2 regions of the Microbulbifer zhoushanensis genome follow, and region 1 is predicted to be linked to the other one. Evidence: predicted binding sites of a transcription regulator. Region 1 holds the regulator's gene; the other holds the start of a gene.

What was found. Region 1 encodes sigma-54, which starts transcription at its own class of promoters, with help from an activator protein. Its sites were predicted from a motif close to TGGCACANNNNTTGCNNT; they were not measured.
Region 2: glnL (nitrogen regulation protein NR(II)) is a predicted target of sigma-54. The motif match lies at 5,354-5,371, and genes of this name have one in related genera.

Annotation. Positions count from the first base shown of each region.
Region 1 covers NZ_JAJSAO010000004.1:207,511-215,436, forward strand. The annotation lists gene lptC (LPS export ABC transporter periplasmic protein LptC) at 1-359, shown strand, start outside; gene lptA (lipopolysaccharide transport periplasmic protein LptA) at 346-909, shown strand; gene lptB (LPS export ABC transporter ATP-binding protein) at 996-1,721, shown strand; gene LVD10_RS09605 (RNA polymerase factor sigma-54) at 1,914-3,389, shown strand; gene hpf (ribosome hibernation-promoting factor, HPF/YfiA family) at 3,617-3,910, shown strand; gene ptsN (PTS IIA-like nitrogen regulatory protein PtsN) at 3,914-4,375, shown strand; gene rapZ (RNase adapter RapZ) at 4,551-5,411, shown strand; gene LVD10_RS09625 (HPr family phosphocarrier protein) at 5,439-5,708, shown strand; gene mgtE (magnesium transporter) at 5,821-7,188, shown strand; gene yjgA (ribosome biogenesis factor YjgA) at 7,261-7,782, shown strand; gene LVD10_RS09640 (hypothetical protein) at 7,907-7,926, opposite strand, start outside.
Region 2 covers NZ_JAJSAO010000002.1:243,708-251,633, reverse strand. The annotation lists gene typA (translational GTPase TypA) at 1-859, opposite strand, end outside; gene thiI (tRNA uracil 4-sulfurtransferase ThiI) at 1,090-2,562, opposite strand; gene glnA (glutamate--ammonia ligase) at 2,953-4,359, shown strand; gene LVD10_RS04615 (DUF4124 domain-containing protein) at 4,489-5,184, shown strand; gene glnL (nitrogen regulation protein NR(II)) at 5,456-6,520, shown strand; gene glnG (nitrogen regulation protein NR(I)) at 6,544-7,926, shown strand, end outside.

The DNA of each region.
Region 1 (7,926 bases):
CTTTCTTCCAGTATGCCCGCAGTGACCGCGCCAACCTGAAGGAGCCACGCATCCTGTTTTTCCAGGGAGACCAACCCAAGTGGCGCACGGAGTCACGGACCGGGGTGGCCTTTAACAATGGCGAACGGGTGGTCCTGCGCGGCGACGTGCATATCAATGAACTCCCGGAGCCCGGCGGCATCGTACTGGATACCGAGAAAATCACCATCAAGCCCCGCCAGGAATACGCGGAAACAGACAAACTTGTTACTATTGCCGCCGGCCCGAACCGGACGCAGGGAAAAGGCCTGCGCGCCTTCCTGAAACAAGACCGGGTAGAGATACTCTCCGAGGTGGAAAGCACCTATGAAACTCAATAACTTCCTGTGCGCCCTGGCAGCTACTACGCTACTGCTGCAGGGAATGCACGCCACAGCACTGCCGGCCGACCGCCAACAGCCGGTCAAGGTCAATGCGCAGAAACTGGAAGCCAACCGCGGCAAGAACCTGTCGGTCTACAGCGGCAACGTGGTCATCACCCAGGGCTCGCTGCAGATCCGCGCCGATCGCGTGGAAGTACACGGCAACCCGGAAGGGGAGATCCGCCGCGTCATCGCCACCGGCAATCCGGCCCACTTCCAGCAACAGATGCAACAGAGCCAGAACCTGGTCAAGGCCCGCGCGCGCCGCATCGAGTTCAAGGTCAACTCCGACGAACTGCAGCTGACTGGCAACGCCCACGTGGACCGTGACGGCAACACCCTGGCCGCAGAGCGGATCGACTATGACCTCAACAGCGAAAAAATGCAGGCCCAGGGCCAATCTGGCGACGGCCGGGTCGAGATGATCTGGAAACCGGAGCGCAAGCCCGAAGGGACAGCCCCGGCCGACAGCGCAGAAGATAACAAGGATTCGACGGAAGGCCAGTAACCCCTTCCCACCGGGGCCGCGCCTCGCAATCCCCAGATCCAGCGCGGGATGCCGCCACGGCATCTCGCGCCCAGCAGGAATTCAGTATGCCAACGCTACAGGCGTTACACCTCGCCAAACAGTACAAGAAGCGCAAAGTCGTACGGGACGTATCCGTCAGCGTATCGAGCGGCCAGGTCGTGGGCCTGCTGGGCCCCAATGGGGCCGGCAAAACCACCTGCTTCTACATGATCGCCGGCCTGGTGCGCGCGGACGCGGGCCAGGTGCTGATCGATGAAGAAGACATCACGCGGTTATCCATGCACGGCCGGGCCCGCAAGGGCATCGGCTACCTGCCGCAGGAGGCCTCGGTATTTCGCCGCCTCAGCGTCCGCGACAACATTCTCGCCATCCTCGAGACCCGCAAGGACCTTACCCGGGCGCAGCGGCAGGAGCGGGCCGATGAGCTGCTGAACGAATTCAATATCACCCACATCTCCGGCAGCCTGGGCATGTCCCTGTCCGGCGGCGAGCGACGCCGGGTGGAGATTGCGCGAGCCCTGGCCACCGATCCGGCATTCGTCCTGCTCGACGAACCCTTTGCCGGCGTCGATCCCATTTCGGTCAACGATATCAAGCAGATCATCCAGCACCTGCGCCAGCGTGGCATTGGCGTCCTGATCACTGACCACAACGTGCGCGAGACCCTGTCCATTTGTGAGACCGCCTATATCGTCAGCGAAGGCCACATCATCGCCGCCGGCGCACCGGATGAGGTGCTCTCCAACCAGCAGGTACGCGAGGTTTACCTGGGCCACGAATTCACCATCTGATGCGGACCGGGCGCCGAAAACCGTCCTAGGCAGAGGGGGCAATCTGCATATCTGTCACCTCCATCGCCGGCGGAGGCAATACGGTCATCATTTTCGGCACACTTATTGCTTGTAATCGCGCCCACAGCAGGTTAGTCTGCCGCCTTATCGAAATTCGGAAGAATATTTCGTTCTAGCGGTTCTCTACCCTGTATGAAGCAATCCCTCCAGCTCAAGCTCGGCACCCAGCTGACGATGACCCCGCAGCTGCAGCAGGCGATTCGCCTCCTGCAACTGTCGACGCTCGACCTGCAACAGGAGGTCCAGTCGGCCCTGGACAGCAACCCGCTGCTGGAGACCGATACCGGGGAGCATGGCGAACATGAAGCCTCCGCGGATGAGGCCAAGGGCGAGGATCACCCGACCCCCGGGCCCGATGACCGCACGGCCAGCGCCAGCGAATCCGGTACAGATGCCGCGAGCGAGAGCGAATGGAACAACGACATTCCCGACGACCTGCCGGTCGATACCCACTGGGATGACATCTACAGCGGTGGCAGCTACAGCGGCCCGACCGGCGAGGACAACCTGCTGGAGCAGCGCAATGCCACCTCCGAAAGCCTCCACGACCACCTGCTGTGGCAGCTGAACCTCACCCCACTCTCCCGGCACGACAAACTGATTGCTGAAACCCTGATCGACGCGATCGATACCCGGGGCTTCCTGCAGTCGCCACTGGCGGAGCTGGCCGAGGCGCTGGAGGTCGGTGAGGATGAAATCCTGGCGGTCCTGAAAACCATCCAGCAGTTTGAGCCCGCCGGATGTGCGGCGCGCGACCTGCGCGAGTCCCTGCTGCTGCAGCTGCTGCAGATGCCCGCCGAGACCCCCTGGCTCGCCGAGGCCCAGGCCATCGTCGACTTGCACCTGGACCTGCTGGGTAAACGCGACTTTCGCCAGCTGGGGCGCCGCACCCGGCTGAATGAGGCCCAACTGGGTGAAGTGATGCGGCTGATCCAGTCGCTCAACCCGCACCCGGGCGAGGCCTTTGGCGGCGATGAGCCGCAATATGTCGTACCGGATGTGATCGTAACCCGGCGCCAGCAACGCTGGCAGGTGGAGCTGAACCCGGAAACCACCCCGCGCCTGCGCATCCATGCCGGTTATGCCTCCATGATCAAACGCGCGGACAACTCCGCCGATAACAACTTCCTGCGCGATCACCTGCAGGAGGCACGCTGGTTCCTCAAGAGCCTGCAGAGCCGCAATGAGACCCTGCTCAAGGTGGCCTCGAGCATCGTCGAGAAACAGCAGGGCTTTTTCGAGCAGGGCCCCGAGGGAATGAAACCCATGGTGCTGGCGGATATTGCTGAAACCGTGGGCATGCACGAGTCCACTATTTCACGGGTCACCACGCAAAAGTATATGTTCACACCCCGCGGGGTCTTTGAGCTCAAATACTTCTTTTCCAGCCACGTCAGCACCAATTCCGGTGAGGATGCCTCGTCTACCGCGATCCGCGCACTGATCCGCAAGCTGGTCGACGCCGAGCAGCCACGCAAGCCCCTGTCCGATAACAAGATCACCCAGGAGCTGGCCAACCAGGGAATCAAGGTTGCCCGCCGCACGGTCGCCAAATATCGCGAATCCATGGGCATACCCTCTTCCAGTGAGCGCAAGCGCCTGATCTGAGACCACTGCAGGCCCCGCCAACCGGGCCCTAGCGGCGCAACCTGACCCCATCGAAAAATACGGTCACCACCACTTGCCGGGCATGCAATCCCACGCGGCCCGCAACCAATACCTCAAGTTTGAGTGTATCCTTCCAATCTGGCGTACTTCCTAGTAGGGTTGCCGCCCTGACAGGGGGTGCTGCCGGTTCAAACCGCGCTTTCGATGCACTCGAACAGGAGAATTCCATGCAAGTCAACATCAGTGGCCGCCACCTGGAAGTGACTTCAGCCCTTCGCGATTATTGTCTCGAAAAACTGGATAAACTCTCCCACCACAATGACCTGATCACGACGGGACAGGTAACCCTGTCAATGGAAAAGAAAGAAATACAGCGCGCCGAGGCACTGTTTCACGTCAATGGGCGGGAGATCTTTGCGGATTCGGAAGCGGATGATATGTACGCGGCAATTGACGCCCTCACGGACAAGCTCGATCGCCAGCTGATAAAACACAAAGAGAAGTTGCGAGCCCATCGTTAAGCTATGACATTGGAAGCATTACTCTCGCCCAGCCTCAGCCTTTGCCGGGTGGCGGGCAGCAGCAAAAAGAAGCTCTTGCTGAATATTGCCCAGGCGATAGCCGAGCAGTATCCACACCTGGACGCAGACACGATTTTCAACCAGATGATCGCGCGCGAGCGGCTGGGCTCCACCGGCATCGGGGATGGTGTCGCCATCCCCCACTGCCGCCTGCCGGGCTGCCAGGAGGCCATTGGTGTACTGTGCACCACTGAGCCGGCGATCGATTTCGATGCTGCCGACCGCCAGCCGGTCGACCTGCTATTCGCCCTGCTGGTGCCGGAAAACGCGGAGCAGGAACACCTGGACACCCTGGCGGAAATCGCCGCCCTGTTTAACGACAGCAGGGTCAGGGAGAAGCTCCGCCAGGCGGACTCCAGCGACGAGCTCTACGCCCTGGCCATCGACAGCGCTGCCGCAGCCTGAAGCACACCAGCGCCGTCCCACTGCGATCCTTCACAAACATCCGTTATCGTTGTGCCGGACGCCGCAATGGCGGATCATTGGCCAATGCGACCGGAAGCCCGCCGGTCGCTCTTGCCCGGGCAGGTAGCAAACGGCCGGCAGTCGATCAAACATTACGAAACGGACCTCGAAACTTATGCGCCTGGTGATCATCAGCGGCCGCTCCGGCTCCGGCAAGAGTTCAGCCCTGCAACTGCTGGAAGACGTCGGCTTCAACTGTATCGACAACCTGCCCGCCAGCCTGCTGCCGGAGCTCGTGCGCAGGGTCCAGGAGCAGCCGCGTGTGGAGAGCGCCCGGCTGGCCCTGGGGATCGATGCCCGCAACCTCTGGCAGGACGTGCAACAGGCACCCCGGGTTATCGATGAATTACGCGAAAGCGGCATCCAGTGCGACGTCATATACCTGGACGCGCGCTCTCCCGTGCTGGTCCAGCGTTTCAGTGAAACCCGGCGCAAGCACCCGCTCAGCGACAACCGCACCCACCTGCTGGAAGCCCTGAACCGGGAAAAGGAATTACTGGCCCCGCTGGCCGGCATGGCCGACCTGGTGATCGATACCAGCAGCCTGAGCCTGCACCAGCTGCGCGACCAGGTTAAGACCCGGGTTGTCGGGCGCGACTCTCCTGGCATGGCGATCCTGTTCCAGTCTTTCGGCTTCAAGCACGGGGTACCGGTTGATGCGGACCTGGTGTTTGACCTGCGCTGCCTGCCCAACCCCTACTGGGTTGCCGAACTGCGCCATAAGACCGGCCTGGACCCGGAAGTGGTTGAATTCCTGCGTTCCCACGAGGAAACCGGCGAGATGCAGCGGGACATTACCAGCTTCCTCGGGCGCTGGCTGCCCTCCTACCAGCAGAGCAACCGCAGCTATACCTGTGTCGCTGTCGGCTGCACCGGCGGTCGCCATCGTTCCGTATACATGGTTGAGCAGCTGGCCAGGACGTTTGCCGGCCAATTCGATAATATCCAGGTTCGCCATCGCGAACAGCAGCCGTAACGTATAGACGGAGAACGCGACACCGCCATGCAGAAGTGCCGCCTGACCATCATCAACAAGCTGGGCCTCCACGCCCGCGCCGCCAGCAAGTTCGCGCAGACCTCAGCCCGGTTTTCCGCTGACATCCGCGTCCACTGCCAGGGCAAGTGCGTCGACGGCAAGAGCGTAATGGCACTGATGCTACTGGCCGCGGGCAAGGGAGTGGAACTGGAGCTGGAGGCCACAGGTGGCGATGAGGAAGCCGCACTGGAAGCCATCACCACCCTGATCAACGACCGCTTTGGCGAGGGCGAGTAATCCCGCGCCCACTGCCCCGCTGGCAGCACGGCACCGATAGGCATAAAATCCCCTCCCTGCGGCCCCCGAACGCCGCCCGACCCCGAACCTCTCAGTGCAGTAAGGAAACGCCGTGTCCAACCCGCCACCAGCTGAAATCCAGTTCCGCGCGCAGAACCAGCTCAGTGAGTTGTTTGCCGCCCTGGACAGTGGCACCGGCCGCGAGGTGCAGCGCATGCTGCACACCCTGTCGCCGCAGAGTATTGCCCAGCTGCTGGAAAGCTCCCCACCCCGGATTCGCCAGGTGCTCTGGAAACTGGTCGACCCCGAGGTCGAAGGCGAGGTGCTGCCCGAGCTGTCATACGAGGTGAAAAGCCAGATCCTCGCCACCATGGACACCGAGGAAATGGTCGCTGCGATGGAGGGCCTCGACGCCGACGACGTCGCCGATATCCTGCAGCAACTCCCCGAGCGGGTCATGGGCGAGGTGCTCGCCGCCATGACCGAGGCCGATCGCCTGCGAGTCGAGCGGGTGCTGGCCTTCGATGAGGAGACCGCCGGCGGCCTGATGGACACGGATACCATTTCCGTGCGTCCCAACCTGACCCTCGACGTGGTGTTTCGCTACCTGCGCCGCCACGAGCAGTTGCCGCCCTCCACCGACACCCTGTTCGTGGTCAACCGCAGGGACCAGTACATTGGCCTGCTGCCGCTCTCGCGGCTGCTTACCACCGATCCCTCGGTCACCGTGCGCGAGGTGATGAACACCGATGTAGAGCCCATTCCAGCGGACTTTCCCGATACCGAGGTGGCGCGGCTGTTTGAGAAATACGACTGGATTACCGCGCCGGTGGTGGATGACAACAACCGCCTGCTGGGGCGTATTACCATTGACGACGTGGTTGACGTGATCCGCGAGGATGCCGACCACTCACTGATGAGCATGGCCGGTCTCGACGAGGAAGAGGACACCTTCGCCACCGTGCGCCGCACTGCCCCGCGGCGGGCGGTCTGGCTGGGTATCAACCTGCTTACCGCCCTGCTCGCGTCCTGGGTCATCAACCTGTTCCAGGGCACCATCGACAAGGTGGTGGCGCTGGCTGTACTGATGCCCATCGTGGCCAGCATGGGTGGCGTTGCCGGTAGCCAGACCCTGACCGTGGTGATCCGCGGCATGGCCCTGGGCCAGATCGGGCGCAGCAACCTCAGCTGGCTGTTGACGCGGGAGCTCGGCTCCGCGGTGCTCAATGCGCTGCTCTGGTCCGTGGCAATGGCCGTGATTGCCGCCCTCTGGTTCGACGACATCACCATCGCAGTGATCATCCTCGCCGCGATGGTAATCAACCTGATCACCGCAGCCATTGCCGGCGCCATATTGCCGGTGGCACTGCGCGCCATCCGCGTCGACCCGGCACTGGCCGGCGGGGTCGCGCTGACTACTGTTACCGATGTGGTGGGCTTTATGTCCTTCCTCGGGCTCGCCACCCTGTTTTACGCCTGAGCGCCCACCCGGCTGGTAGCGGATATAACCATGTACCGGCCCCGCGGCGCCTGAATTAGCTGGAATACCAGAATGCAAGAATACGACGATTTCGATGAGGACCAGCCCAAGAGCAAAACCCGGGTCAAGCAGGAGATGCATGAACTGCAGGACCTGGGGCGCCAGCTGACCGAGATGGGCAAGGCACAACTGGCGGAAGTGCCGCTGGATGAGGATATCCGCGAAGCGATCGCCACCCTGCACCGGATCAAGTCCAACGAGGCCCGCCGGCGCCAGATGCAGTACATCGGCAAGCTGATGCGGGGCGCCGACCGCGAAGCGATTGAGGAAGCTCTGGCACGCTTCCACGAGCGAGACCAGTTGCACGTACGGTTTGACCGTATGGCGGAGGACTGGCGCAAGCGCCTGCTGGACGATGGCAAACAGGCACAGAGTGATTTCTTCGACCAACATCCCCACGCCGACCACCAGCACCTGCGGCAGCTGGTGCGCGACTCCCTGCGCGAGCGGGACAAGCAGAAGCCCCCCACCCAGCAGCGCAAGCTGTTCCGTTACCTGCGCGACTTCTTCATGCAGGAGCAGAACAGCCAGTGACGGGAAGGGCGGACACAAGGTCCGCCCCTAAGCGCATGCTGGTCCTGAAGCGAGGCTGACGCTACCAGACCTGTAGGGGCGATCCTTCTGACCGCCCGGCTGATCGCCCGGCCCTATCACTCACTCAGGCGGCGCTCTGGCCGG
Region 2 (7,926 bases), on a different contig from region 1:
TATCGGAGATGTTCAGTTCGCCCACACCGGTGATGCAGACGATGTCACCGGCGCTGGCCTGCTCCACTTCCACGCGCTCCAGGCCCAGGTAGCCCATCACCTGCAGTACCTTGGCCTTGCGCTGGTTGCCCTCGCGGTCCAGCACCACTACCTGCTGGTTGGGCTTGAGGGTGCCGCGGGTGATACGGCCCACGCCGATCACGCCCACATAGCTGTTGTAGTCCAGTGCAGACACTTGCATCTGGAACGGGCCTTTCTCGTCGACTTTCGGCGCTTCGACCTTGTCCACGATCATCTGGAACAGCGGCGTCATGTCGTCGGCCATGTCGGTGTCGTCCAGGCCGGCGATGCCGTTCAGGGCGGAGGCGTAGACCACCGGGAAGTCCAGCTGCTCATCGGTGGCGCCGAGGCTGTCGAACAGGTCGAACACCTGGTCCATCACCCAGTCGGGGCGCGCGCCGGGGCGGTCGATCTTGTTGATCACCACGATCGGGTTGAGGCCCTGCTCGAAGGCCTTCTGGGTCACGAAACGGGTCTGCGGCATGGGGCCGTCCACGGCATCCACCAGCAACAGCACGCTATCCACCATGGACAGGACGCGCTCCACCTCGCCGCCGAAGTCGGCGTGCCCGGGGGTGTCGACGATGTTGATGCGGTAGTCGTGCCAGCGGATGGCGGTGTTCTTGGCCAGGATGGTGATGCCGCGCTCACGCTCCTGGTCGTTGGAGTCCATTACGCGTTCCGCGCCCTCGTCGCGGCGGTCCAGGGTGCCGGACTGCTGCAGCAGCTTGTCCACCAGGGTGGTCTTGCCGTGGTCTACGTGGGCGATGATCGCAATATTGCGCAGGTTGTCTATCACTATGAACCTCTGAGGGGTAAAGCGCGCAGTCCCCTGACTGTCGCGTCAAATGTATCGGGGCGGGGGCTGACGGGCAGCGGCTCTCCGGCCAAAGGCGGCGATTATAGTGGCCAAGCGTGACAACTGCGAGCTGCTTTTGCATAAAAAGTGGTCAATTTTGGCCGATCTGGCCCGGGAATGCCCCGCTCTGTGGCCAGGGCGGGGTCTTGGAGGGGGAGAAGCGGCTTGCCTCAGTCGGGCCGGTGGGGGATATGCGGGCGCAGCACGCCCACATTGCGATAGCCGGCGTCCAGCAGGTGGGAGGCATGCAGGCGGCTCATCACGCCGCGGCTGCAGTACAGCAGGTACTGCTTTTGCGGGTCCAGTCCGGCGAACGCACTGTTCAGGCGGTAGAAGGGAATGGTCTCCACGTCGCTGCCCTCTATCTCCAGCGGGTCCACTTCCTCCTCGTCCGGGTGGCGGATATCGATGACCACCGCGTCGCCGGGCTCGGCGAGGATCTCAACCTCCGGCGCGCCTTCGGTCACATCCTCCATGACCTTGTCGATGTTCTGCAGCACACGCTCGTCGATGGCGCGGTCGAGGACACTGAAATCGAAGTGGCCCTCTTCCTCCTCCACCCGCGACAGCTTGGCCCGGGTGGTGGGCTTGACCGAGATGACCCCGCAATACTCGGGCATATTGGCCGCAAACTCCTCGGTGCCGATCTCCCGCGCGGTGCGGATGATGTCGCCCTTGTCGCTGGTGATCAGTGGGCGCAGCACCAGGGTGTCGGTGACACTGTCGATCACTTTCAGGTTCTTGAGGGTCTGGCTGGATACCTGGGCAATGGCCTCACCGGTCACCACCGCGTCTACCTTCAGCTCGTTGGCGATGGCCGTGGCGGCGCGCAGCATCATGCGCTTGAGGATCACGCCCATATGGGAGTCGTCCACATTCTGCAGTATCTCGGCTACCACCTCGTCGAAGGGCACGGTGATGAACTTTACCCGGTGCGATGAGCTGTAGCGGTTCCACAGGTAGTAGGCCACTTCCTTGACGCCCAGTTCGTGGTCGCGCCCCCCAAGGTTGAAGAACAGGAAGTGGGTGCGGATGCCGCGTTTCATGGTCAGGTAGCTGGACACGGTGGAGTCGAAGCCACCGGAAACCAGCGACAGGACCGGGTCCTGGGTACCCATGGGGAAGCCGCCCAGGCCGGCGTGCTGTTGTTCCACCACGTTGAGCTTATCGTGGCGGATCTCCAGGCGCACGGTGATATCCGGATCCTTCAGCTTGACCCCGGCGGCCCCGGTGTTCTTGTTCAGGCCGCCACCCACGTACTGCTCTACATCCAGGGACTGGAAGTCGTGCTTGCCGCTGCGCTTGACCCGCACACAGAAAGTCTTGCCGTCCAGCTTGTCGCCCCACACGGACAGGGTCTTCTCATAGATGTCGTGGAAATCACCCAGGGGGTACTGGCGCACCCGGGCGAAGTTGGCGATACCGGGGGTGTGTGCCAGTACCTCCTCGATGCGGTCCGCCAGGTGCGAGACGGCATCCGGTGCAATCACCTCTATCTTTTCCCAGTCCTTCAGCACCTTGATGCGGTCATCGAGCCGATGCAGCATGATGCGCAGGTTGTCCTTGAGCTGCCGCGACATGCGCTTGCGCACCGGGTTGCTCTTGATGGTGATCTCGGGGAAGAACTTGACGACAAAGTGCATGATGAGTTGTTGACCGGGTACCGCAGGTTGATGATGAGCACGGAATTATAAACAGTCTGGCTGTAAATTCACCGGGCCGGGGAGCAGTTGGGGGTGACTGGCGCAATGTTGAATATTGTGCTGCACTGAATTTGTGCGCCAGGGTCCCAATTCGTGCCATTTTGGTGCGCAGATTGGTGGCCGGCGCGCCAGTTTGCGTCTATTTTGCTCAGGGCGGCGCCCAATCCGTGCCCTGGACCCCGGTGCCCGTGGCTCCGGCCCAATTGCCCCAATTTGGCACACTCCTTGCTTCAGTACTGACCACGAACAGTACGCCGTCGCTAAAGAGTCGAGCCTCACCAAGGGTTAACGTTCAGCGACCTACAAACTTTCAAGACCTGGAGGACAGCAATGTCAGCGAATACGCTCGGTTTGATTAAAGAGAGTGAAGCCAAATGGGTAGACCTGCGCTTTACCGATTCCAAGGGTAAGGAGCAGCACGTCTCCCTGCCGACTTCCGAAGTCGACGGCGAGTTCTTCGAAGAGGGCAAGATGTTCGACGGCTCCTCCATCGCCGGCTGGAAAGGCATCAACGAGTCCGACATGATCCTGATGCCGGATGACGAGGCCTCTTTCCTGGACCCGTTCACCGATGAGCCCACTGTGATCGTGCGCTGCAACATCGTCGAGCCGTCCACCGGCCAGGGCTACGAGCGCGACCCGCGTTCCATCGCCCTGCGCGCCGAGGAATACCTGAAGTCCACTGGCCTGGGCGACACCGCGCTGTTCGGCCCGGAGCCCGAGTTCTTCGTATTCGACGACATCACCTGGGGTGCCGAGATGGGCGGTGCCTTCTACAAGATCAACTCCGAGGAAGCGGCCTGGTCCTCCAGCATGCCGCACCCGGAAGGCAATATCGGCCACCGCCCGGGCGTCAAGGGCGGTTACTTCCCGGTACCGCCGGTCGACTCACTACACGACGTGCGTGCCGCCATGTGTTCCGCCATGGAGCAGATGGGCCTGCACGTTGAAGTGCACCACCACGAAGTGGGTACCGCTGGCCAGTGTGAAATCGGCGTTGGCGCCAACACCCTGACCAAGAAGGCGGACGAGGTGCAGATCCTCAAGTACGCGGTGCACAATGTTGCGCACGCCTACGGCAAGACTGCCACCTTCATGCCCAAGCCGCTGGTAGGCGACAACGGTTCCGGCATGCACATCCACATGTCCTTCAGCAAGGACGGCGTGAACCAGTTTGCCGGTGACGGCTATTCCGGCCTGTCCGAGACCGCCCTGTACTACATCGGTGGTGTCATCAAGCATGCGCGCGCCATCAACGCGTTCGCCAACGCCTCGACCAACTCCTACAAGCGCCTGGTGCCGGGCTTCGAGGCGCCGGTGATCCTGGCTTACTCCGCGCGCAACCGCTCTGCGTCCATCCGCATTCCGTACGTTGCCTCCCCGAAAGGCAAGCGCATCGAGGCCCGCTTCCCGGACCCGACCGCCAACCCGTACCTGGTGTTCGCCGCCATGCTGATGGCCGGCCTGGACGGCATCAAGAACAAGATCCACCCCGGCGACCCGGCCGACAAGGACCTGTACGACCTGCCGGCGGAAGAAGTGGCCGAGTACCCGACCGTTGCCTCCAGCCTGGAAATGGCCCTGGATGCCCTGGACGCGGACCGCGCCTTCCTGACCGAGGGCGGCGTATTCTCCGACGACGCCATCGATGCCTACATCGAGCTGAAGCGTGAGGAAGTGGAGCGCCTGAACATGACCACTCACCCGGTCGAGTTCGACATGTACTACTCCGTATAAGCGCCCTCACGCAATCCGCGTGTCAAGAAAGCCCGTACCGTCTGGTACGGGCTTTTTTATTGGGGGTAAACTAGCCTTCACCTAATGAAGCCCCGCCATTTTGCGGGCATGCCGGAGGCAGGAGTGCCAATGCGCAGATACCACACCATCACCGGCGCTGTCGTCGCAACCTTTGCCGCAGCGGCCCTCATGTTCGCCACTGCCGGGGCGCTGGCGGGCGGTTCGGGGGAAGATGACGCCAGCGGCGGCAAGGCGATCTACAAGACCGTGGGCCCGGATGGCAAGGTGACCTTCACCGATGTACCGCCGGAAGACGGCAAGGCGGAACGTATCAGGCTGGCTCCCACCAACGTGCAGCCGATCGTGCGGCCGCGCCCCATGCCCACGCGCAAGCTGTCACCCAATGACCGGCGCGAACGCGACAGGCCCCTGGGCCCTATCAACTTCGCCATCGTCAGTCCCCAGAGTGGCGCCACCATTCCCCCGGGACAGCGCTTGATCGTCTTGCGGGTGGCCATCGACCCGGCGCCTCCCGGCGGTTACCGCTTTTTCGCCGTAGTCGACGGCCGGCCGTGGCAGGGCAGTTCCAGTGGCAACAGCCTGGATATCTCCGCACTGGAGCGGGGCACTCACGATATCCAGGCCGTGCTTACCGATCCCGACGGCCAGGTGCTGGCGCGCTCCCAGCCCATCACCATCTTCGTCAAGCGCCCGGGCGGCACCCTGCCGGACAACCCCTCCCCGCAGGCGGTGCCCGCGCCCCAGGCACCCACGGCGCCGGGCGTGCCCCAGTCAACCAGCCAGTCCCGGCGCTCTCGCAACTGAAGGCGGCCCGCTTTCTCCCGCCCGGCTGACCGGGCGGGCGCACTTCCACACCAAAATGATGCGCCTGCACTGGCGTTTTTTTGATCTATGCACCACAATGGTGCGCTCGAGGGCTGGCTATTGCCTGCCTGCCCCCGGAACTCACCGCACTCACTATCGTGCGCCATTTTGGTTTGCTTCTTGCACTGTCTTAAACAGTGCTGGCGGGCACCGCGACCTCAGGGTACGCCGTGCCCCAGAACCGCCCGCTGAATGACCCCGGGACTTTTGCATGTTGAATGACCGCCAGTTGCGTCAACTGTTGGACAACCTTTCCGCCGCAGTACTGGTGCTGGATGAGCGCCTGGCGCTCTGCTACCTGAACTCCGCTGCCGAGGACCTGCTGGCCGCATCCAGTGCCAGGGTCAGCGGGCAGCCGCTGGAAGAGGTCGTGCGGGAATCTGACGCCGCGCAGCGCGCCATGCGCGGGGCGCTGGTGAGCGGGCAGAAGTACACCGTGCGACGTGCCACCTGGCACCTGCACAACCTGGAAACCTGTACCGTCGATTACTCGGTGAGCCCGGTGGCGGAGCTGGGCCTGTTGCTGGTGGAAGTGCAGACCATGGACCGGCTGCTGCGGATTGCGCGGGAAGACGCCCTGATCGATGCCCAGGAAACCACCCGCAACCTGGTCCGCGGCATGGCCCACGAGGTGAAGAACCCCCTGGGCGGAATCCGCGGCGCGGCACAGCTGTTGCAGCGGGAGCTGCCGGACCCGGAGCTGGCGGAATATACGCAGATCATCATCGACGAGGCCGACCGCCTGCGGAACCTGGTGGATCGCCTGCTGGGGCCACGCCAGCCCGCCAATATGCAGCCCACCAATGTGCATGAGGTGCTCGAGCGGGTGGCGCAGCTGATCGACGCCGAGTGCGATGGGGAGCTGAGCATACGCCGTGACTACGACCCGTCGATCCCCGACCTGCCGGGCGACAGGGAACAGCTGATCCAGGCATTGCTCAATATTGCCCGCAACGCCATGCAGGCTGTCGACGAGAGCATCGGTTTGCCGGCGGGACAGATCGTGCTGCGCACGCGCATCCAGCGCCAGTTCACCATCGGCAAGCACCACTGCCCGCTGGTGTGCAGGATCGAAATTGAGGACAACGGCCCGGGTATCCCGGAAGACATCCGCGAGCGGATTTTCTTCCCGATGATTTCCGGGCGCGCGGAGGGCTCCGGGCTGGGGCTCTCTATTTCGCAAAACATCATCAACCAGCATCGCGGACTGATTAAGTGCGACAGCCAGGCGGGACAGAGTGTGTTCCAGATTTACCTGCCGCTGGAAACCGAATAAACGATTAGACACTGGGAAAGACCATGAGCAACCGCGTTTGGATCATTGACGACGACCGATCGATACGCTGGGTACTGGAGCGGGCCCTGACCCGGGCCGGTATCGAGACCAAGTGCTACGAGAGTGGTGACCGGGCACTGGACGATTTCTACAGCGACTCCCCCGATGTGGTAATCAGCGATATTCGCATGCCCGGTGCCGATGGCTTCAAGTTGTTGCAACGCTTCCAGAGCGAACGCCCGGCCCTGCCAATCATCATCATGACGGCACACTCCGACCTGGACAGCGCCGTGGCCGCCTACCAGGGCGGTGCCTTCGAATACCTGCCCAAGCCGTTCGACGTCGACGAGGCGGTGGCTGTGACCCGCCGTGCCCTGGCCCATGCCAGCGAGCAGCAGGGCGGTGAGCAGGTCAGCCTGGAAAACAGCCAGGCCAGCAAGGAGATTATCGGCGAGGCGCCGGCGATGCAGGAGGTGTTCCGCGCTATCGGTCGCCTGTCCCATTCCAATATCACCGTATTGATCAATGGCGAGTCCGGTACCGGTAAGGAACTGGTGGCCCAGGCGCTGCATAACCACAGCCCCCGCCGCAGCCAGCCCTTTATCGCGTTGAACATGGCCGCGATTCCGAAGGACCTGATGGAATCCGAACTGTTTGGCCATGAAAAGGGTGCCTTCACCGGTGCCGCCGCGCAACGTACCGGCCGCTTCGAGCAGGCCAATGGCGGCACATTGTTCCTTGATGAAATCGGCGATATGCCGCCGGAAACCCAGACCCGCCTGCTGCGGGTGCTGGCCGATGGTGAGTTCTACCGCGTGGGTGGCCACACCCCGGTCAAGGTGGATGTGCGCATCATTGCTGCCACCCACCAGGACCTGGAGCGACTGGTGGAGGAGCATAAATTCCGTGAGGACCTTTTCCACCGCCTCAATGTAATCCGCATCCATATTCCGCGCCTGTCTGACCGTCGCGAGGATATCCCGCGGCTGGTGCAGCATTTCTTTACCAGCGCCGCCAAGGACCTGGGGGTGGAGCCGAAGATCCTGCTGAAGGAGACCGAGGAATACCTCACCGGCCTCGACTGGCCCGGCAACGTGCGCCAGCTGGAGAATACCTGTCGCTGGATTACCGTAATGGCCTCCGGCCGCGAGGTGCATATTGAGGACCTGCCGCAGGAGCTGCACCAGCAGACCGCCGGCACCCAGGCCCCGCAGGACTGGCAGAAGGCACTGCGCCTGTGGGCCGACCAGGCCCTGGCCAATGGCCGCCGCGAGATCCTCAGTGAGGCGGTGCCCCAGTTCGAGCGCGCGCTGATCGAGATCGCACTCAAGCACACCGCAGGGCGCAAGCGCGATGCCGCCGAACTGCTGGGCTGGGGCCGCAACACGCTGACCCGCAAGCTGAAA